DNA from 4 places in the Streptomyces sp. NPDC049887 genome. Region 1 is predicted to be linked to each of the others. Evidence: riboswitches for the same ligand, from Rfam matches in the RefSeq annotation. Region 1 holds a riboswitch; each other region holds the start of a gene.

Region 1 (4,204 bases):
GGTCGTTTGCGGGGCCGCCGACGGGGCCGCCGACCGGGCCGTCCAGGGTGCCGGCGTCCGGGTCGTTTCCGGAACCTCGACCGGAGTCTCTCTCCGCGCCCGGGCCCTCGCCGGCACCGTGGTGGGAGCCCGTGTCCGCGCCCGGGTCGTCTCCGGGGCGGGCGTGCGGGACGCCGCCCAGCAGCCGGACGTTGCGACGCCGTCCGTGCGGCTGCACGGGATCGTCCGGCGGCGGGGGCGCGGGTGGCGGGGTCATCCGCGGCGGCGGGACTGCCAGAACGCCGCCCCGCCCAGCGCGAGCAAGGCCGCGATGCCCGCGAAGAGCCCCAGCGAAGGGCCTCCGTCGGCCGCCCCGGAGGGCTTCCCGGCCGGCGGGGCGGGCGCGCCCGACTCCTCGGACGCCGGGCCCCCGGCCGGGACCTGCTCGCCGCAGCCCGTCCTCGGGTAACCGGAGATCGCGCACAGCAGCGCGTCCGAGTTGTAGCGGAGGGGCTTGGCCACCGCCGCCAGGGCCTCCGCGCTGGTGGCGTCGGAGGGGACCGCGGCGCAGCCGGACGCCGGTGCGGACGGGGGCTTCTCACCGGACGGCGCGTCCGCCTCGGTGCCGAAGTCGATCACGATCCCGACCCGCTTGGTGCCGGGCTTCGCCGGCGTGTCCGCGCACAACTGCGAGAAGGAGGGGGCGGTACGCGGCTTCGCCGAGTCCTGCGAGTCCGCGCTGACGGAGAAGCGGTATCCGTCGACCGAACCGTCGGCCGGCCGCGCCGTGGCCGGTCCCTGGGTGGCGTAGGCCCAAGCGGCGCCGTCGGACTGCCAGAACGACCAGTACCGGTAGCCGGCCGCCTGCGCCTGCCCCGCCACGCCCGGTACCGCGAGCACGGCGCCGAGCGCGAGGAGGAGCGAGATCACTCGCCGGTGCATCACGGCTGCCTGCTCTTGCGGCGGCCGCTGATCAGGATGCCTATGCCCGCACCCGCCGCGAGGCCGGCACCGACGATCCACCAGATTCCGGCGCTGTCTCCGCCCTTGTGCTCCTCGCCCGCGTCGCTCTTCGCCCGCGGAGCGGGCGGCGCGGTGGTGGAGACCGGCTCGGGACCGGTCGCGTTCAGCTGTCGTACGAGGTCGGCGCCGCCGAAGTCCCGCGGGTCGTCGCCGTGGGCGTGCGCGGCGAGGATGAGCTGCGCGTACGCCGCCGGGCCGCCGTCCTTCGCCCACGCGGCGGAGTTCTTCTCCAGCCATCGGACCGCCGTGTCCGCCTTGTCGCCGTGCCCGGCGGCGGAGAGCGCGAGGACCGCGTCCGCCGTGTTGCCGAAGTCCGGGAGCGGGGACGGGTCGGCGGCGCCCGGCATCGGCGGCGAGTCCAGATGGCCGGTCTTCGCCAGCGCCGTGGCCAGGTACGCGGCGCCGTTGCGGGCCGACTGCTCCGGGGTGGCCTTCGCCGGGGAGGCGCAGGCGGCGGGGGCGCCGTCCGGCTCCGGGCCGGAGACGACCAGGCCGCGGCCCAGCCCGGCGAGCACGGCGGCCGCGGTGGCGTCGCCGTTGGCGAGGAGCTTTCCGGTCTTGTCCGGCTGGTAGGCGAAGGCACCGCCCCCGGCCTTGTCCGAGCACGGCACGGCGAACGTGACCAGCGCGTCGAACGGGTTCTTGCCGCTCTTCGACTTCACCTCGCCCGGCCGCGCCTTGGCCGCGGCGAAGGCGCCGATCACGACGGACGTGGAGTTCGCGTCGGACGGCATGCCCGGGTTGTAGCTCCAGCCGCCGTCCTCGTTCTGCACGGACCTCAGCCACTCGAGGCCCTTGTTCACGGCGTCCCCGTGGCCGCCGAGGGCACGCAGGGCCTGTACCGCCGCGGCGGTGGCGTTGGTGTCCATCACCGTCTTCGCGTCGCACGGCCCGGAGACGTCCGCGCGGTAGGAGGCGAAGCCGCCGTTCTCGCACTGCTGCCCGGTGAGCCACCCGACGGCCTGCTCGGCGGGCACGGTCTTGACGACATCCTGGGCGAGCAGGGCCAGCGACTGCCGCCACACACCGTCGTAGGTGGGGTCCTTCGTGCCGTAGAGCCCGGTCGGGAGCGCGGCCGACGGGGAGGGGGTGGGGGCGGCCGTCGCTGCCGGGGCAGCGGCCACGCAGAACACGGCGGAAGCGGCGGCGAGCGCTGCTGCGCTGCGGCGAACGGACATGGCGGGCTGGGCCTCTCCTGCGGGGAGCCGGGCACAGGCACGCTGAGGTACCAGGCTCCGGCCCCGTATTCCTCGACGGTGCCTGCCAGCGGGCCGGTCCCGATGGCGCGAGCCGGTCACGGCCGGTACGGGGCATTCCGACTCGCCGCCTGCGACGGCGGCTCACGGCTGCGGGTCAGTGCCGGATTCGCACCGGCTTCCCCCCGTACGGGTGTGATGACGACTCGCACACTCTACCGGTCCGTAATCCCCGCCCCTCGGGACGGGCGGCCCAGTACGGCGGAGGCCCTCGGCGGCCTGTCCCCCGGGCCTCGCACGGATCACGGCGGGGCCGGCGGCTCGTGCGGGGGTGCGGCCTCGAGTGGATCTCGCGGGGCCGGAGCGGACGGCGTGAGGGGTCCGGCCAGCGCGGATCACGGCGCGAGCCGTGTTCATCGCAGTCCGCGCGCCCCGGCTCGGCCCACCGCGGTGTACGTCACCGGGTCGCTGCCCGGCACGGCTTCCACCCGGCCCAGTTTCACCAGGCGGCGCAGATGGGCCTCGGCCTCCGAGACGGCGATGGTGCGGGAGCCGTAGGGGATCTCGTCCCACGGCCGGTTCCACTCCATGCACTCGGCCAACTGCCACGGGGTGAGAGGTTCGGCGAGAAGGGACAGCAGCCCGGTCAGCCGCTCCTCGTGGTGGGCGAGGAGCTCCCGGACCCGGGCCGGGGCGTCGGTGAAGGCGTGCTGGTGCGCCGGGAGAACCTCGGCGGCGCCGAGGCGGCCGACGCGTTCCAGGGAGTCCAGGTAGTCGCCGAGGGGGTCGGTGACCGCGCCGTCGTCGGGGTCCTCGTACAGGCCGATGTGGGGGCTGATGCCGGGGAGCAGATGGTCGCCCGAGAAGAGGCGGCCGCGGCCGGGGAGGTTCGCCGGGTGCTCCTCCTCCAGGTGCAGGCACACATGACCGGGCGTGTGGCCGGGAGTCCAGATCGCCCGCAGCCGCCGCCCGGCGAGGTCCACCAGTTCGCCGGGCGCGATCTCGCGGTCGGGCAGGGCCGCCCGCAGCCCGGGAAGGGCCCGCGTCCGGCCGCTCTCGCGGGCCGCGAGCAGCGGGGCGAGGTGCTCCTCCGGCGCCCCGACGGCGGCGAGCTTCCCGACCAGGTAGTCGAGCCAGGCCCCGGGCCGGGCCTCCCGGGTGCGGCGGACGACGGCGATGTCGGCCGCGTGCATCGCGACCCAGGCGCCGGACGCCTCGCGGACCCTGCCGGACAGCCCGTGGTGGTCGGGGTGGTGGTGGGTGACGAGTACGCCGTGGACGTCGGCCACCGCGAGGCCCAGTTCGGCCAGGCCGTCCGAGAGCGCCGTCCAGGAGGCGGGGTCGTCCCATCCGGTGTCGACGAGGACGGGTCCGCGGCCGGTGTCCAGGACGTGGACCAGCGTGTGTCCCAGGGGGTTGTCCGGGATGGGGACCTCGAGGGACCACACACCGCCGCCGTGCTCCGTCACCCGCGTCATCGGCTCCCCATCCTCCCGGCCCGGGCCCAAGAACGAGAACCCGTTCCAATCGTCGCCCAAGTCGACTTCATTGCAAAGGGCTCGGAGGTGTGCCGGGCCGGGGCGGAAGCGACGGTCCGCGGGTGCGTCCCGGAGGCGTTCCGCGGCCGCGCGTCTGCCTCCCGGGTGCGGGTCCCGGCCGTGGACTCCTCCGGCGGGAACTGGTATCTGTTCAGGCGGTCGGCGTATCTGAAATGCCGTCAGAAATGCTGGAGCGCTCGGAGAGCCGGGGTCGCGGGAGGCAGTCGTCATGTCCGAACTGGTGGAGCACGGGAAACTCTTCGTCGGCGGGGAACTGGTCGACCCCCTCGGCACGGACACCATCGAGGTGGTCTCACCGCACACCGAGCAGGTCATCGGACGCGTCCCGCACGCCTCGCGGGCCGACGTCGACCGGGCGGTCGCGGCCGCGCGTGCCGCCTTCGACCACGGGCCCTGGCCGAGGACGCCGCTCGAGGAGCGCATCGAGGTCGTCGGCAGGATCAAGGA
Region 2 (4,204 bases), on a different contig from region 1:
CCGAGCAGCGCCAGCGCCTCGGCGACGTCGTCGCCGGCGGTGCGCATCGCGCTGGTGCCCCACAGGGACAGTCCGACGGACGTCGGCCAGGAGCCGTTGTCGGTGCGGTAGCGCTGCAGAAGGGATTCGGCCAGGGCCTGGCCGGTCTCCCAGGCGAGGCGGGAAGGCACGGCCTTGGGGTCGACGGAGTAGAAGTTCCGGCCCGTCGGAAGGACGTTGACCAGGCCGCGCAGCGGCGAGCCGGACGGTCCGGCCGGGACGAAGCCACCGTTCAGCGCGTGGACGGTGTGGTCGAGTTCGTCGGTGGTGGCGGCGAGGCGCGGCACGACCTCCCGGGCGGCGAAGCCGAGGATGTCGGCGACGGCCTTGCCGTGGCCCTCGGCCACGGAGGCGACGGCGGCCTGGTCCCAGCCGGCGTCCTCCATGGCTTCGACCAGGGCGCGGGCGCGGGCCTCGGCCTCGTCGGCGGTGGTCCGCGTCGCGGCGGACTCGTCGAGGCCGAGCGCCTCGCGCAGTCCGGGCAGGGCGGTCGTGCCGCCCCAGATCTGCCGGGCCCGCAGAATCGACAGGACGAGGTTGACGCGCTCCGGGCCGGTGGGCGCGCCGCCGAGGAGGTGCAGTCCGTCGCGGATCTGGGCGTCCTTGACCTCGCACAGCCAGCCGTCGACGTGCAGCAGGAAGTCGTCGAAGCCGTCGTCGTCGGGGCGGTCCTCCAGGCCGAGGTCGTGGTCGAGCTTCGCCGCCTGGATCAGGGTCCAGATCTGGGCGCGGATCGCCGGCAGCTTCGCCGGGTCCATAGCGGAGATCTGGGCGTACTCGTCGAGCAGTTGCTCCAGGCGCGCGATGTCGCCGTAGGAGTCGGCGCGGGCCATCGGCGGGACGAGGTGGTCGATGAGGGTGGCGTGGACGCGGCGCTTGGCCTGCGTGCCCTCGCCCGGGTCGTTGACCAGGAACGGGTAGACCAGCGGCAGGTCGCCGAGCGCGGCGTCGGGCGCGCAGGCGGCGGACAGACCGGCGTTCTTGCCGGGCAGCCACTCCAGGTTGCCGTGCTTGCCGAGGTGGATCATCGCGTCCGCGCCGAACCCTCCTTCGTCCTGCCGGGCGGCGATCCAGCGGTAGGCGGCGAGGTAGTGGTGCGAGGGCGGCAGATCGGGGTCGTGGTAGATCGCGATCGGGTTCTCGCCGAATCCGCGTGGAGGCTGGATGACGATCAGCAGGTTGCCGCGGCGCAGGGCGGCCAGGACGATGTCGCCCTCCGGGTTGCGGGAGCGGTCCAGGAACATCTCGCCGGGCGCCGGGCCCCAGTGCTCCTCGACGGCCTCGCGCAGTTCGGAGGGAAGGGTCGCGTACCAGCGCCGGTAGTCGGCGGCCGGGACGCGGACCGGGTTCCGGGCGAGCTGCTCCTCGGTGAGCCAGTCCTGGTCGTGGCCACCGGCCTCGATGAGCGCGCGGATCAGTTCGTCGCCGTCCCCGGACGCCAGGCCGGGGATCTCCTCGGTGCCGAAGTCGTAGCCCTCGTCGAGCAGCCGGCGGAGCAGGGCGACGGCGGAGGCCGGGGTGTCGAGGCCGACGGCGTTGCCGATGCGGGAGTGTTTCGTCGGGTACGCGGAGAGGACGAGCGCGAGGCGCTTCTCGGCGTTCGGGATGTGCCGCAGCCGGGCGTGGCGCACGGCGATGCCGGCGACGCGGGCGGCGCGCTCGGGGTCGGCGACGTACGCGGGGAGGCCGTCCTCGTCGATCTCCTTGAACGAGAACGGCACGGTGATGAGGCGGCCGTCGAACTCGGGGACGGCGACCTGGCTGGCGGCGTCCAGCGGGGACAGCCCCTCGTCGTTCTCCTCCCAGGCGCTGCGCGGCCCGGTCAGGCACAGGGCCTGCAGCACGGGCACGTCGAGCGAGGCGAGTGCGCCCGCGTCCCACGCCTCGTCGTCCCCTCCGGCCTGGGCCTCGGCGGGCCGGGTGCCGCCGGCGGCGAGGACGGTGGTGACGACGGCGTCGGCGTCGCGGAGCCGTTCCAGCAGTTCCGGCTCGGGGGCGCGCAGCGAGGCGACGTACAGCGGGAGGGCCCGGCCGCCGGCGTCCTCGACGGCGTCGCACAGGGCGCCGACGAAGGCGGTGTTGCCGCTCATGTGGTGGGCCCGGTAGTAGAGCACGGCGACGAGCGGGCCGCTGTCGCGACGCGGGGTGCGCTCCATCTCGCCCCACGTGGGGGCGGGCGCGGGCGGCGCGAAGCCGTGGCCGGTGAGCAGGACGGTGTCCGACAGGAACCGGGCGAGCTGCTCCAGGTTGTCCGGGCCGCCGTGGGCGAGGTAGGCGTGGGCCTCGGCCGCGATCCCGATGGGGACGGTGGACGTCTCCATCAACTGGGCGTCCGGGGCCTGTTCGCCGGTGAGGACGACCACCGGCCTGCCCTGCGCCAGCAGCGCGTCGAGGCCCTCCTGCCAGGCGCGGATGCCGCCGAGGAGGCGCACGACGACCAGGTCGGTGCCGTCGAGGAGCTCGGGCAGCCGGTCGAGGGGAAGACGGGAGGGATTCGCGAAGCGGTACCGGACCGGGCCCTCGGCGGCGCGGGCGCTGAGCAGGTCGGTGTCGGAGGTCGACAGCAGCAGGATCGTCGCGTGCGTCATCGCGTGCGCAGGCCTTCCTCGGGGTTTCCGCGCCCCGGGTGGTCGTGGTCGGCGGGAGTTCCTGACTCACCGGACCCCGTCGCCGGGACCCGGTTCACAGTGGCGGGACCGCGCCGGATTCCCACCGGGCTTCCTCCCTAGGGCCCTGGGACCCTGTGCCGTTCTGCATAGTAGAGGCTGCGGCCCGCCGGCAGGGCGGCCACCTGGAAGGACGTGGGTATGCTCGCCGCCATGCCGCCCACACCGACAACCCCTCCGGACCGGGGCGAACGCCGCATACGGGACCGAGGTGACGCCTGCCCGGGCGCGCTGCGGCTGCATGCGGCGGACGACGGGCTGCTGGCCCGACTCCGCCTTCCCGGCGGCTTGTTGACGATGCATCAGTTGTGCGCGCTGGCCACCGCGGCCGAGCGGCTGGGCGACGGGGCGCTGAGCGTCACCTCCCGGGGGAACGCCGAGCTGCGCGGCCTGACGGACGGCTGCGGGGCGGAGCTGGCGGAACTGCTGCGTGACGCCGGGCTGCTGCCCTCCGACACCCATGAGCGGGTGCGCAACGTCGTGGCCTCGCCGCTGGCCGGACTGGACGGACTCGGCAGCGCCGACGTGCAGTTGTGGGCCCGGGAGCTGGACGCCCTGCTGTGTGCGAGCGACCGGGCCGCGGGTCTCTCGGGCCGGTTCCTGTTCGCCCTGGACGACGGCCGTGGCGATGTCGCCGGACTCGGCGCGGATGTGACGTTGCTCGCAGGGGCGGACGGACGGGCGGTGCTGCGGGTCGGGCGCCACGCCTTCCGGGTACCTGCCACCGACGCGGCACGCGCGGCGCTCGCCGCTGCGGAGGCGTTCCTGACCGCCGGCGCGGGCACGGGGGCGTGGCGCGTGCGGGAGCTGCCGGAGGGGCATGAGATCGGCGTGGACGAGTCGCTGGAGCGGGCGGGGGTGGCGGCGGAACCGCTCCCCCATGTCACCGGAACGGAACGCTCCGCCCCGGGTGCGGCCCCGGAACCGCCCGAGGATCGGCCCGAGGGACCCGGCACCGGACCGCTGCCCGGCGTCGTTGCGGGACCGGACGGCTGGACCGTGTCCGTCGCCGCTCCGCTCGGACGGCTCACCGCCGCGCAACTGCGGCAGCTGCTGCCGGCGCCCGCGAACGAGGTGCGGCTGACCCCGTGGCGCGGGGCCGTCGTCCCGGGGTTCGCGGACCGCGGCACGGCGCGGGCACACCTCGACGCACTCGGGCGGGCGGGTCTCATCACCGGCACCGACTCGCCCTGGTGGGGGGTCGGCGCGTGCACCGGCCGGCCCGGATGCGCCAAGTCCCTGGCCGACGTGCGGGCCGACGTGACCCCCGGCCGGGGCGGACTGCCCGTGTACTGGTCGGGCTGCGAGCGGCGCTGCGGCCGTCCGCAGGGGGAGTACGTGGACGTCGTGGCCACCCGGGACGGCGCGTACCGGGTGACCGCCCACGGCACCCCCGTACCCGTGCCGTCCCGCGCCGAACTCGAAGGCACCATCGCCACAGCCCGAACCCGTACGACGAAATGAGCGACAAGACCGTGTTCGACTACGAGAAGGACGGG
Region 3 (4,204 bases), on a different contig from region 1:
CGGCGGTGGACAGCGGGGCGGGTGTGCTCTTCGTGGTGAAGAACTACACCGGCGACGTGCTGAACTTCGACATGGCCCAGGAACTCGCCGAGGACGAGGGCGTCCAGGTGGCCAAGGTGCTCGTCAACGACGACGTGGCCGTGCAGGACAGCCTCTACACGGCGGGCAGGCGCGGTACGGGCGCGACGCTCTTCGTGGAGAAGATCGCGGGTGCCGCGGCGGAGGAGGGGGCGCCGCTGGAGCGGGTCGAGGCCGTCGCCCGCCGGGTCAACGAGCGGTCGCGCAGCTTCGGCGTCGCGCTCAGCGCGGTGACGACCCCGGCCAAGGGCAGTCCGACCTTCGATCTGCCCTCCGGTGAGCTGGAGTTGGGGATCGGCATCCACGGCGAGCCCGGCCGGGAGAGGCGGCCGATGATGACGTCGCGGGAGATCGCGGACTTCGCGGTGAACGCGGTCCTGGAGGATCTGCAGCCGTCGAGTCCGGTGCTGGCGCTGGTCAACGGCATGGGCGCGACACCGCTGCTGGAGCTGTACGGCTTCAACGCGGAGGTCCACCGGGTGCTCGCCGAGCGGGCCGTTCCGGTGGCCCGGACCCTGGTCGGCAACTACGTCACCTCGCTCGACATGGCGGGCTGCTCGGTGACGCTGTGCGAGGCGGACGAGGAGATCCTGCGGCTGTGGGACGCCCCCGTGGAGACGCCCGCGCTGCGCTGGGGCCGCTGAGCCATGCCCGGCCCGGCCGACGGCGGCTCCGCGTCCGCGGGCCGCGACGACGCGCGCGGGGGAGCCGGTGCGTCACGAGAAGGAGGCGGCGCTGTGCTCGACGCGGATTTCTTCCTCCGCTGGATGAACGCCCTGGCCGAGGCGGTGGACCGCGAGGCGGCCCGGCTGACCGAACTCGACGCCGCGATCGGGGACGCCGACCACGGTACGAATCTGCAGCGGGGTTTCACGGCGGTGCGGGCGGCGCTGGAGAAGGACGTGCCGGACACCCCCGGTGCGGTACTGATGCTGACCGGGCGGCAGTTGATCTCGACGGTCGGCGGGGCGTCGGGACCGCTGTACGGGACGCTGTTGCGGCGGGCCGGCAAGGCGCTCGGCGACGAGGCCGAGGTGACGCGGGCACAGCTCGCCGAGGCGCTGCGCGCGGGGATCGCGGCGGTGGCGCAGCTCGGCGGCGCGAAGGCCGGGGACAAGACGATGCTGGACGCGCTGGAGCCCGCGGCCGCGGCGCTGGACGAGTCCTTCGCGGCCGCTCGGGAGGCCGCCGACGAGGGCGCGGCGGCGACCGTGCCGATGCTGGCCCGCAAGGGGCGGGCGAGCTATCTGGGCGAGCGCAGCATCGGGCATCAGGATCCGGGGGCGACGTCCTCCGCCCTGCTGGTCGGGGCCCTCGAGGAGGCGGCACGATGACCGGCCCGGTCGGGATCGTCCTCGTCTCCCACAGCGCGCAGGTCGCGGAGTCGGTGGCCGACCTCGCCCGCAGGCTGGCCGGCGCCGGCGACGCCGTACCGGTCGCCGCGGCGGGCGGGACCGCGGACGGCGGCCTCGGCACCAGTTCGGAGCTGACGGCGCGTGCCGCGCACGAGGTGGACCGGGGCGCCGGGGTGGCCGTGCTGGTCGACATCGGCAGCGCCGTGCTGACGGTCAAGGCGCTGCTGGCCGAGGGCGACGAACTCCCGGAGGGGACCAGGCTGGTGGACGCGCCGTTCGTGGAGGGCGCCGTCGCCGCGGTGGTCACCGCGTCCGCCGGCGCGGATCTGGACGCGGTGGAGGCGGCGGCCGCCGAGGCGTACGACTATCGCAAGGTGTGACCGTGCGCATCCGTGCGCGGCTTGTGATGCACCTGGTCAACGCACTAATGTCGCAGGGCCTTGGTGAACGGGAAACCGGTGGAGTACCGGTGCGGCCCTCGCCACTGTGATCGGGAAGTCCGGCTCTCTCCGCAAGGAAGCCACTGGACCGCCACGGGAGACCGTGGTGTCCGGGAAGGCGGAGCCCGGGCGGCAGGACCCGTCAGCCAGGAGACCGGCCAGGGCGCGTTGTCCATCCACGAGGTGCTGGAGAGGGTCTCCCAACCATGCATATAGCCGAGGGGTATCTGCCCCCTGTGCACGCCGCCGCCTGGGGCGTCGCGTCCGCCCCCTTCGTGATCCACGGCGTACGGGCGCTCACCCGTGAGGTCAGGGCGAATCCCGAGTCCACCCTGCTGCTCGGCGCGTCGGGGGCCTTCACCTTCGTCCTGTCGGCACTCAAGATCCCTTCCGTGACCGGCAGTTGCTCGCATCCGACCGGCACGGGGCTGGGCGCGATCCTGTTCCGGCCACCGATCATGGCCGTGCTCGGCACGATCACCCTGCTCTTCCAGGCCCTGCTGCTGGCCCACGGCGGACTGACCACGCTCGGCGCGAACGTGTTCTCGATGGCGATCGTCGGGCCGTGGGCCGGCTTCGGGGTGTACGCGCTGCTGCGGCGGTCCGGGGTGTCGCTGATGGTGGGCGTTTTCTTCGGCGCGTTCGTCGCGGACCTGTCCACGTACTGCGTCACCAGCGTGCAGCTGGCGCTGGCGTTCCCCGACCCGGGCAGCGGCGTGGCCGGAGCCCTGGCCAAGTTCGGCGGCATCTTCGCGCTCACCCAGATCCCGCTGGCCGTCAGCGAGGGCCTGCTCACCGTGCTGGTGATGCGGCTGCTCGTGCAGTCCAGCAAGGGTGAGCTGACCCGCCTCGGAGTGCTCCTCCAGGGCGGGGCCAAGAAGGAGGCCGCGGTCCGATGAGCCGTAACGCGAAGATCAACACACTGCTGGTGGCGATCGTGGCGGCGCTGGCGGTGCTGCCGCTCGCCCTCGGTCTGGGCGACCACAAGGAGGAGCCCTTCACGGGCGCCGACGGGGAGGCGGAGACCGCGATCACGGAGATCGCACCGGACTACGAGCCGTGGTTCGCGCCGCTCTACGAACCTCCGTCCGGGGAGGTCGAGTCGGCGCTGTTCGCCCTCCAGGCGGCCCTGGGTGCCGGTGTCCTGGCGTACTACTTCGGGCTGCGCAAGGGGCGGCGGCAGGGTGAGGCGCGGGCGGTGGCCGGGGAGGCGCCGGCCGCCGGTTCCGCGGGGCTTTCCGATACCGCGGGCCCGGGCGCGTAGCCGCCGATGCTGCCGATCGACGCGGCGGCGCACGGCAGTCGCTGGCGCCGCCGTCATCCGTGCGAGAAGGCGGCACTCGGGCTCGGACTGACGGTCTGCGCCGTCGCGCTGCCGCCGTGGCCGGGCGCCGTCCTGGTCGCCGCGGCGGCCGTGTCCGTACTGCTCGGGCCCGCCGGGGTGGCTCCGCGGCAGCTGTGGCGGGCGTGGCGCGTGCCGCTTGGGTTCTGTGTCACGGGCGCGGTGCCCCTGCTGTTCTCGGTGGGCGGCCCCGACGGCTTCCTGGCGCTCGCGCCCGACGGCCCCGCGGACGCCGTGCGGATCCTGCTGCGGACGTCCGCCGCCTCGCTCGGGGTGCTGCTGTTCGCGTTCACCACGCCGGTGTCGGACGTGCTGCCCCGGCTGGTCCGGGCCGGGGTGCCCGGGCCCGTCGTGGACGTGGCCCTGGTGATGTACCGGATCGGCTTTCTGCTGCTCGACGCGGTGCACCGGATCCGTCAGGCGCAGGCGGCCCGGCTCGGGCACACGACCCGGGCGGCGGCCTGGCGGTCCCTCGCCGGGCTCGCCGCGACCGCCTTCGTGCGGGCCTTCGACCGGGCCCAGCGGCTGCAGACCGGACTCGCCGGGCGCGGCTACGACGGAACGCTGCGGGTCCTGGTGCCGCCCGCGACGGTGTCGGCCCGCTTCCTGGCGGCGACCGCCGGGCTGCTGGCGGGGATCGTCGCCCTCACCCTCGTACTGGAAAGGTCCGTACTGTGAGAACGTCCGTGGACGCGAGCGTACCCGGGGCCGGGGCGCCCGTGGTGGAACTGGCCGGCGCTGGATTCTCCTACCCGGACGGCCCGCCGGTGCTGCGCGGTGTCGACTTCGCCGTGCCGGGCGGACGTTCCCTGGCGCTGCTGGGCCGCAACGGCAGCGGCAAGACGACCCTGATGCGGCTCCTCAGCGGCGGGCTTCGCTGCGAGGAGGGCCGGTTGCTGCTGGACGGCGAGCCGGTGGCGTACGACCGCGGCGGGCTGACCCGGCTGCGGACGACGGTGCAGCTGGTCGTGCAGGATCCGGACGACCAG
Region 4 (4,204 bases), on a different contig from region 1:
GAACCCGACAGGCCTTCCCGGCTCCGGGGAACACCGGAGCCGGGAACAGCAACCCCAATGGCGCACCGAACCGGCCCTCGGCAGGCGCAGGTCCCCCTGGCCTCCTACGGTCAACGATGACTGCACAGCCACCGTCCCTAAGCCCCGGACTCACGCTTCGGCGCACTGATGGAGGCTCAGGATGAGAAGAAGACGAAAGCGGGGTCGCGGGTATGGCCGACGCAGCGATACAGACTCCTCCGCCAGGGCCGTCCCCCCGCGCTGGGCTCCCGAAGGAGCCGGGCCGGTGCAGACTCCGCCGGAGGGCCTTGCTTCGCAGGGAGAGAGCATGTGCGGTCGTGCTGCTGGCCGGGCTCCTCATCGGTGGGTACATCGCTCCATCGGGAGGCCCGGGCGGTCCCACCGATGCCGCACGCAACGGGGACGTAGTAGGTGTTCCAACCCACCTGCGCAATGTGCCCCAGGGGATTTCTGCTGTGGCCGACGGAAAACTGCTCGTGTACCGCATGCCGGGTATGCGGGGGAACCAAGTCAATGCGACGGCCATGCTGTTCCTTCCCAAGAAGGCACCTCCGGCAGGAGGTCGGCCGCTCGTCGTGTGGGGCCACGGAACCGTCGGATGGGCACCGCAGTGCGCGCCCAGCGTCCAACTCCAGGAACACAAAACCTGGGTCGACGGCCCGAACGACGCCTTGCTGGCAGCCGTCCTGAAGATGGGCATCGCCGTCGTCGCGCCGGACTACGAGGGGCTGGGGCCCGCGTCCGCGGGCGTCACCGCGGGCCACGGCTACTACGACCTGTCCAGTGAGGGCAACTCCATGATCTTCGCCGCGGTCGCCGCGCAGCGATACCTGGGCGACAGGCTGTCAGGGCAGTGGGTCCCAGCGGGATGGTCGGAAGGCGGCTTCGCAGCACTTGCCGCCGCCTACTACTCAGACTCTGCCACCAAGGCAGACCCGGACCTGGAATACCGCGGTGCCATCACCCTTGCCCCGGTCCCAGACGTGCCCGCCATGAACAGAATCCTGTGGCAGGTCATCGACAACGCGTCCCAATCCGGGCTCCCCCCGACGGACCACCAGATCGACCAGTTGGTCTTCGCCAACGCAGAAACCATCTACTTCACGAAGACCGAACGATACGCGGGCTACCACGTCGACCCCAGCCAGGTCTACGGCCCGAGAATGCTCAGGTTTTACCACCAGGACTGGCAGCGATGCCTGGACGACCTGAACGCACTTGTCAAGCAGGACATCCGGAACTATCTGGCTGCCTCCCCGTCACACCGTCCGGACTCGTATCCGGGGGTTCGCGGAGACACACCCAACTCGCTTCCGGAGAACAGACGGTTCTTCGAACAGAACCAGGGCAAGCTCGAAGCCTCGACCCTGCCGGGCTCGGTCCTGTGGCTGTACGGGACGGACGACATCACCAGCCCGAACTCCGTCACCTACAACGTCGTCAACAAGATGGTGGCCAACGGCAACGACATCAACCTCTCTGTCCTGGAAGGGGCAGGCCACTACGACGTCCCCGTCGTCGGCCTACCGCTGATCCAGGCTCGCCTCAAACAACTCTTCGCAATGGAGTCATAACGACCTGCCCCCGGTCCACCGGGTTTGCCGGCCCGCTCCCAGTCTCCGGCCGTGTACGGGTGCACGGGACCGGCCAGCACCATCATCAGCCCCATCTCGTCTCACACGAGAGCCCGTCACAGATCCGGTTCCACGTCTCCCGGTCGACCATGCCGGCCTCCACCCGGACAACCGCGGGTACGGCCCACCGGCCAGGTGGTCCTCCACCATCTCGGCGAACTCAACCTGCGGATCGGGAACGTGACCGACCCGCCGACGGTGCAAAGCACCCTCGGGCGTCCAACTCCACGTTTTCGGTCTCCTCGGTATCGAAGTCGCACGAACCGCTGGTCGCAGACCCGAATCGGTGATCTGCGAAGCACGGGTCTAGGCTGACCTGTGCAACTGGTTCGCCCCGTCCTCCAGGCGGGGCGTCGCAAGAGGGAACCCGGTGGGAATCCGGGACTGCCCCGCAGCGGTGAGCGGGAACGACCGCCGTCAAACGCACTGGGACCTCCGTACGGGCCTGGGAAGCGACGGCCATTAGGTGTCCTCCGGTCAGGGGGGACGTGCCCGCGAGTCCGAAGACCTGCCCGTTGCCCGCGCGCGGACGACTCCGTGCGCGGACATCCCGGTGACCTCGAGGGCGGGTCGGCGTACACACCAGGCGAACGGCCGTGCCTTGTCTCGCACGCTCGCACCGTCCGGTTCGTCACCCCTTCGCGCTCTCGTCCGGCCTCCGGGATCTCAGGGATTCATCTCGCGAAGGAGATCTCCGTGACATCGAAGTCCGCAGCCGAGGCAGCACGGGCCACCGTGTACGGCTACCCCCGCCAGGGCCCGAACCGGGAACTGAAGAAGGCCGTCGAGGGCTACTGGAAGGGCCGGGTCACCGCCGACGCCGTCCGTGCCACCGCCGCCGAACTGCGCCGCTCGAACTGGCAGCAGCTCGCCGAGGCCGGCATCCACGAGGTGCCCACCGGTGACTCCTCGTTCTACGACCACGTCCTCGACACCACCGTGATGGTCGGCGCGATCCCCGAGCGCCACCGCGCCGCCGTCGAGGCCGACGCCCTGAGCGGCTACTTCGCCATGGCGCGCGGCACGCAGGACGTGGCGCCGCTGGAGATGACGAAGTGGTTCGACACCAACTACCACTACCTGGTCCCGGAGCTGGGTCCGGACACCGTGTTCACAGCCGACTCGACCAAGCAGGTCGCCGAGCTGAGGGAAGCCCTGGCCCTCGGACTGACCGCGCGCCCCGTCCTGGTCGGCCCGGTCACGTACCTCCTGCTCGCCAAGCCCGCCCCCGGCGTATCCGCGGACTTCGAGCCGCTCACCCTCCTGGACCGGCTGCTGCCCGTGTACGCCGAGATCCTCGCCGACCTGCGCTCGGCCGGCGCGGAATGGGTGCAGCTCGACGAGCCCGCACTCGTCCAGGACCGCACCCCGGCCGAGCTGAACGCCGCCGAGCGCGCCTACCGCGAGCTCGGCGCCCTCACCGACCGGTCCAGGCTGCTCGTCGCCTCGTACTTCGACCGGCTCGGCGACGCCCTGCCGGTGCTGGCCAAGGCCCCGGTCGACGGACTCGCCCTGGACTTCACCGAGTCCGCCGCCGCCAACCTGGACGCCCTCGCCGCCGTCGGCGGACTTCCCGGAAAGCGCCTGGTCGCGGGGGTGGTCAACGGCCGCAACATCTGGGTCGACGACCTGGAGAAGTCGCTGTCCACCCTCGCCACCCTGCTCGGACTGGCCGACCGGGTCGACGTGGCCGCCTCGTGCTCGTTGCTCCATGTGCCGCTGGACACGGCCCCGGAGCGGGACATCGAGCCGCGGATCCTGCGCTGGCTCGCCTTCGCGAAGCAGAAGACGGCCGAGATCGTCACCCTCGCCAAGGGTCTCGCCCAGGGCACCGACACGATCACCGCGGAACTCGCCGCCAACCGTGCCGCTCTGGCCTCCCGAGCGGGCTCCCCCATCACACACGACCCGGACGTACGGTCCCGTGTCGCGGCGGTCGCCGAGGCCGACGGCCGCCGCTCCCAGCCCTACACCGAACGGGCCGCCGCCCAGCGCGCCCATCTCGGGCTGCCCCTGCTGCCGACCACCACGATCGGTTCCTTCCCGCAGACCGGCGAGCTGCGTGCGGCCCGCGCCGACCTGCGCGCCGGCCGGATCGACGCCGCCGGCTACGAGGAGCGCATCAGGGCCGAGATCCAGGAGGTCATCTCCTTCCAGGAGAAGACCGGCATCGACGTACTGGTGCACGGCGAGCCCGAACGCAACGACATGGTCCAGTACTTCGCCGAGCAACTCACCGGCTACCTCGCCACCCAGCACGGCTGGGTGCAGTCCTATGGCACCCGCTACGTCCGCCCGCCGATCCTGGCCGGCGACATCTCCCGCCCCGAGCCGATGACGGTGCCCTGGACGCGGTACGCCCAGTCCCTCACGTCCCGCCCGGTCAAGGGCATGCTCACCGGTCCGGTGACCCTGCTCGCCTGGTCGTTCGTCCGCGACGACCAGCCCCTCGGCGAGACCGCCCGCCAGGTGGCCCTCGCCCTGCGCGACGAGGTGAACGATCTGGAGGCTGCCGGGACGTCCGTCATCCAGGTGGACGAGCCCGCGCT

Evidence for each region. Region 1 has a riboswitch for cobalamin ahead of AB0J10_RS09865 (prenyltransferase/squalene oxidase repeat-containing protein). Riboswitches for the same ligand answer to the same signal wherever they lie in the genome.
Region 2: another riboswitch for cobalamin. It lies ahead of cobN (cobaltochelatase subunit CobN); the one in region 1 lies ahead of AB0J10_RS09865 (prenyltransferase/squalene oxidase repeat-containing protein).
Region 3: another riboswitch for cobalamin. It lies ahead of AB0J10_RS20315 (energy-coupling factor ABC transporter permease); the one in region 1 lies ahead of AB0J10_RS09865 (prenyltransferase/squalene oxidase repeat-containing protein).
Region 4: another riboswitch for cobalamin. It lies ahead of metE (5-methyltetrahydropteroyltriglutamate--homocysteine S-methyltransferase); the one in region 1 lies ahead of AB0J10_RS09865 (prenyltransferase/squalene oxidase repeat-containing protein).

Annotation. Positions count from the first base shown of each region.
Region 1 covers NZ_JBFAMM010000006.1:134,613-138,816, forward strand. The annotation lists gene AB0J10_RS09860 (SCO2322 family protein) at 253-921, opposite strand; gene AB0J10_RS09865 (prenyltransferase/squalene oxidase repeat-containing protein) at 921-2,180, opposite strand; cobalamin riboswitch at 2,291-2,425, opposite strand; gene AB0J10_RS09870 (MBL fold metallo-hydrolase) at 2,612-3,676, opposite strand; gene AB0J10_RS09875 (aldehyde dehydrogenase) at 3,966-4,204, shown strand, end outside.
Region 2 covers NZ_JBFAMM010000009.1:98,226-102,429, forward strand. The annotation lists gene cobN (cobaltochelatase subunit CobN) at 1-2,627, opposite strand, end outside; cobalamin riboswitch at 2,664-2,799, opposite strand; gene AB0J10_RS13830 (hypothetical protein) at 2,847-4,169, shown strand; gene AB0J10_RS13835 (precorrin-8X methylmutase) at 4,166-4,204, shown strand, end outside.
Region 3 covers NZ_JBFAMM010000016.1:28,835-33,038, reverse strand. The annotation lists gene dhaK (dihydroxyacetone kinase subunit DhaK) at 1-722, shown strand, start outside; gene dhaL (dihydroxyacetone kinase subunit DhaL) at 816-1,412, shown strand; gene AB0J10_RS20320 (PTS fructose transporter subunit IIA) at 1,409-1,813, shown strand; cobalamin riboswitch at 1,830-2,051, shown strand; gene AB0J10_RS20315 (energy-coupling factor ABC transporter permease) at 2,080-2,772, shown strand; gene AB0J10_RS20310 (energy-coupling factor ABC transporter substrate-binding protein) at 2,769-3,137, shown strand; gene cbiQ (cobalt ECF transporter T component CbiQ) at 3,144-3,893, shown strand; gene AB0J10_RS20300 (ATP-binding cassette domain-containing protein) at 3,902-4,204, shown strand, end outside.
Region 4 covers NZ_JBFAMM010000018.1:137,737-141,940, reverse strand. The annotation lists gene AB0J10_RS22175 (lipase family protein) at 477-1,595, shown strand; cobalamin riboswitch at 1,964-2,186, shown strand; gene metE (5-methyltetrahydropteroyltriglutamate--homocysteine S-methyltransferase) at 2,352-4,204, shown strand, end outside.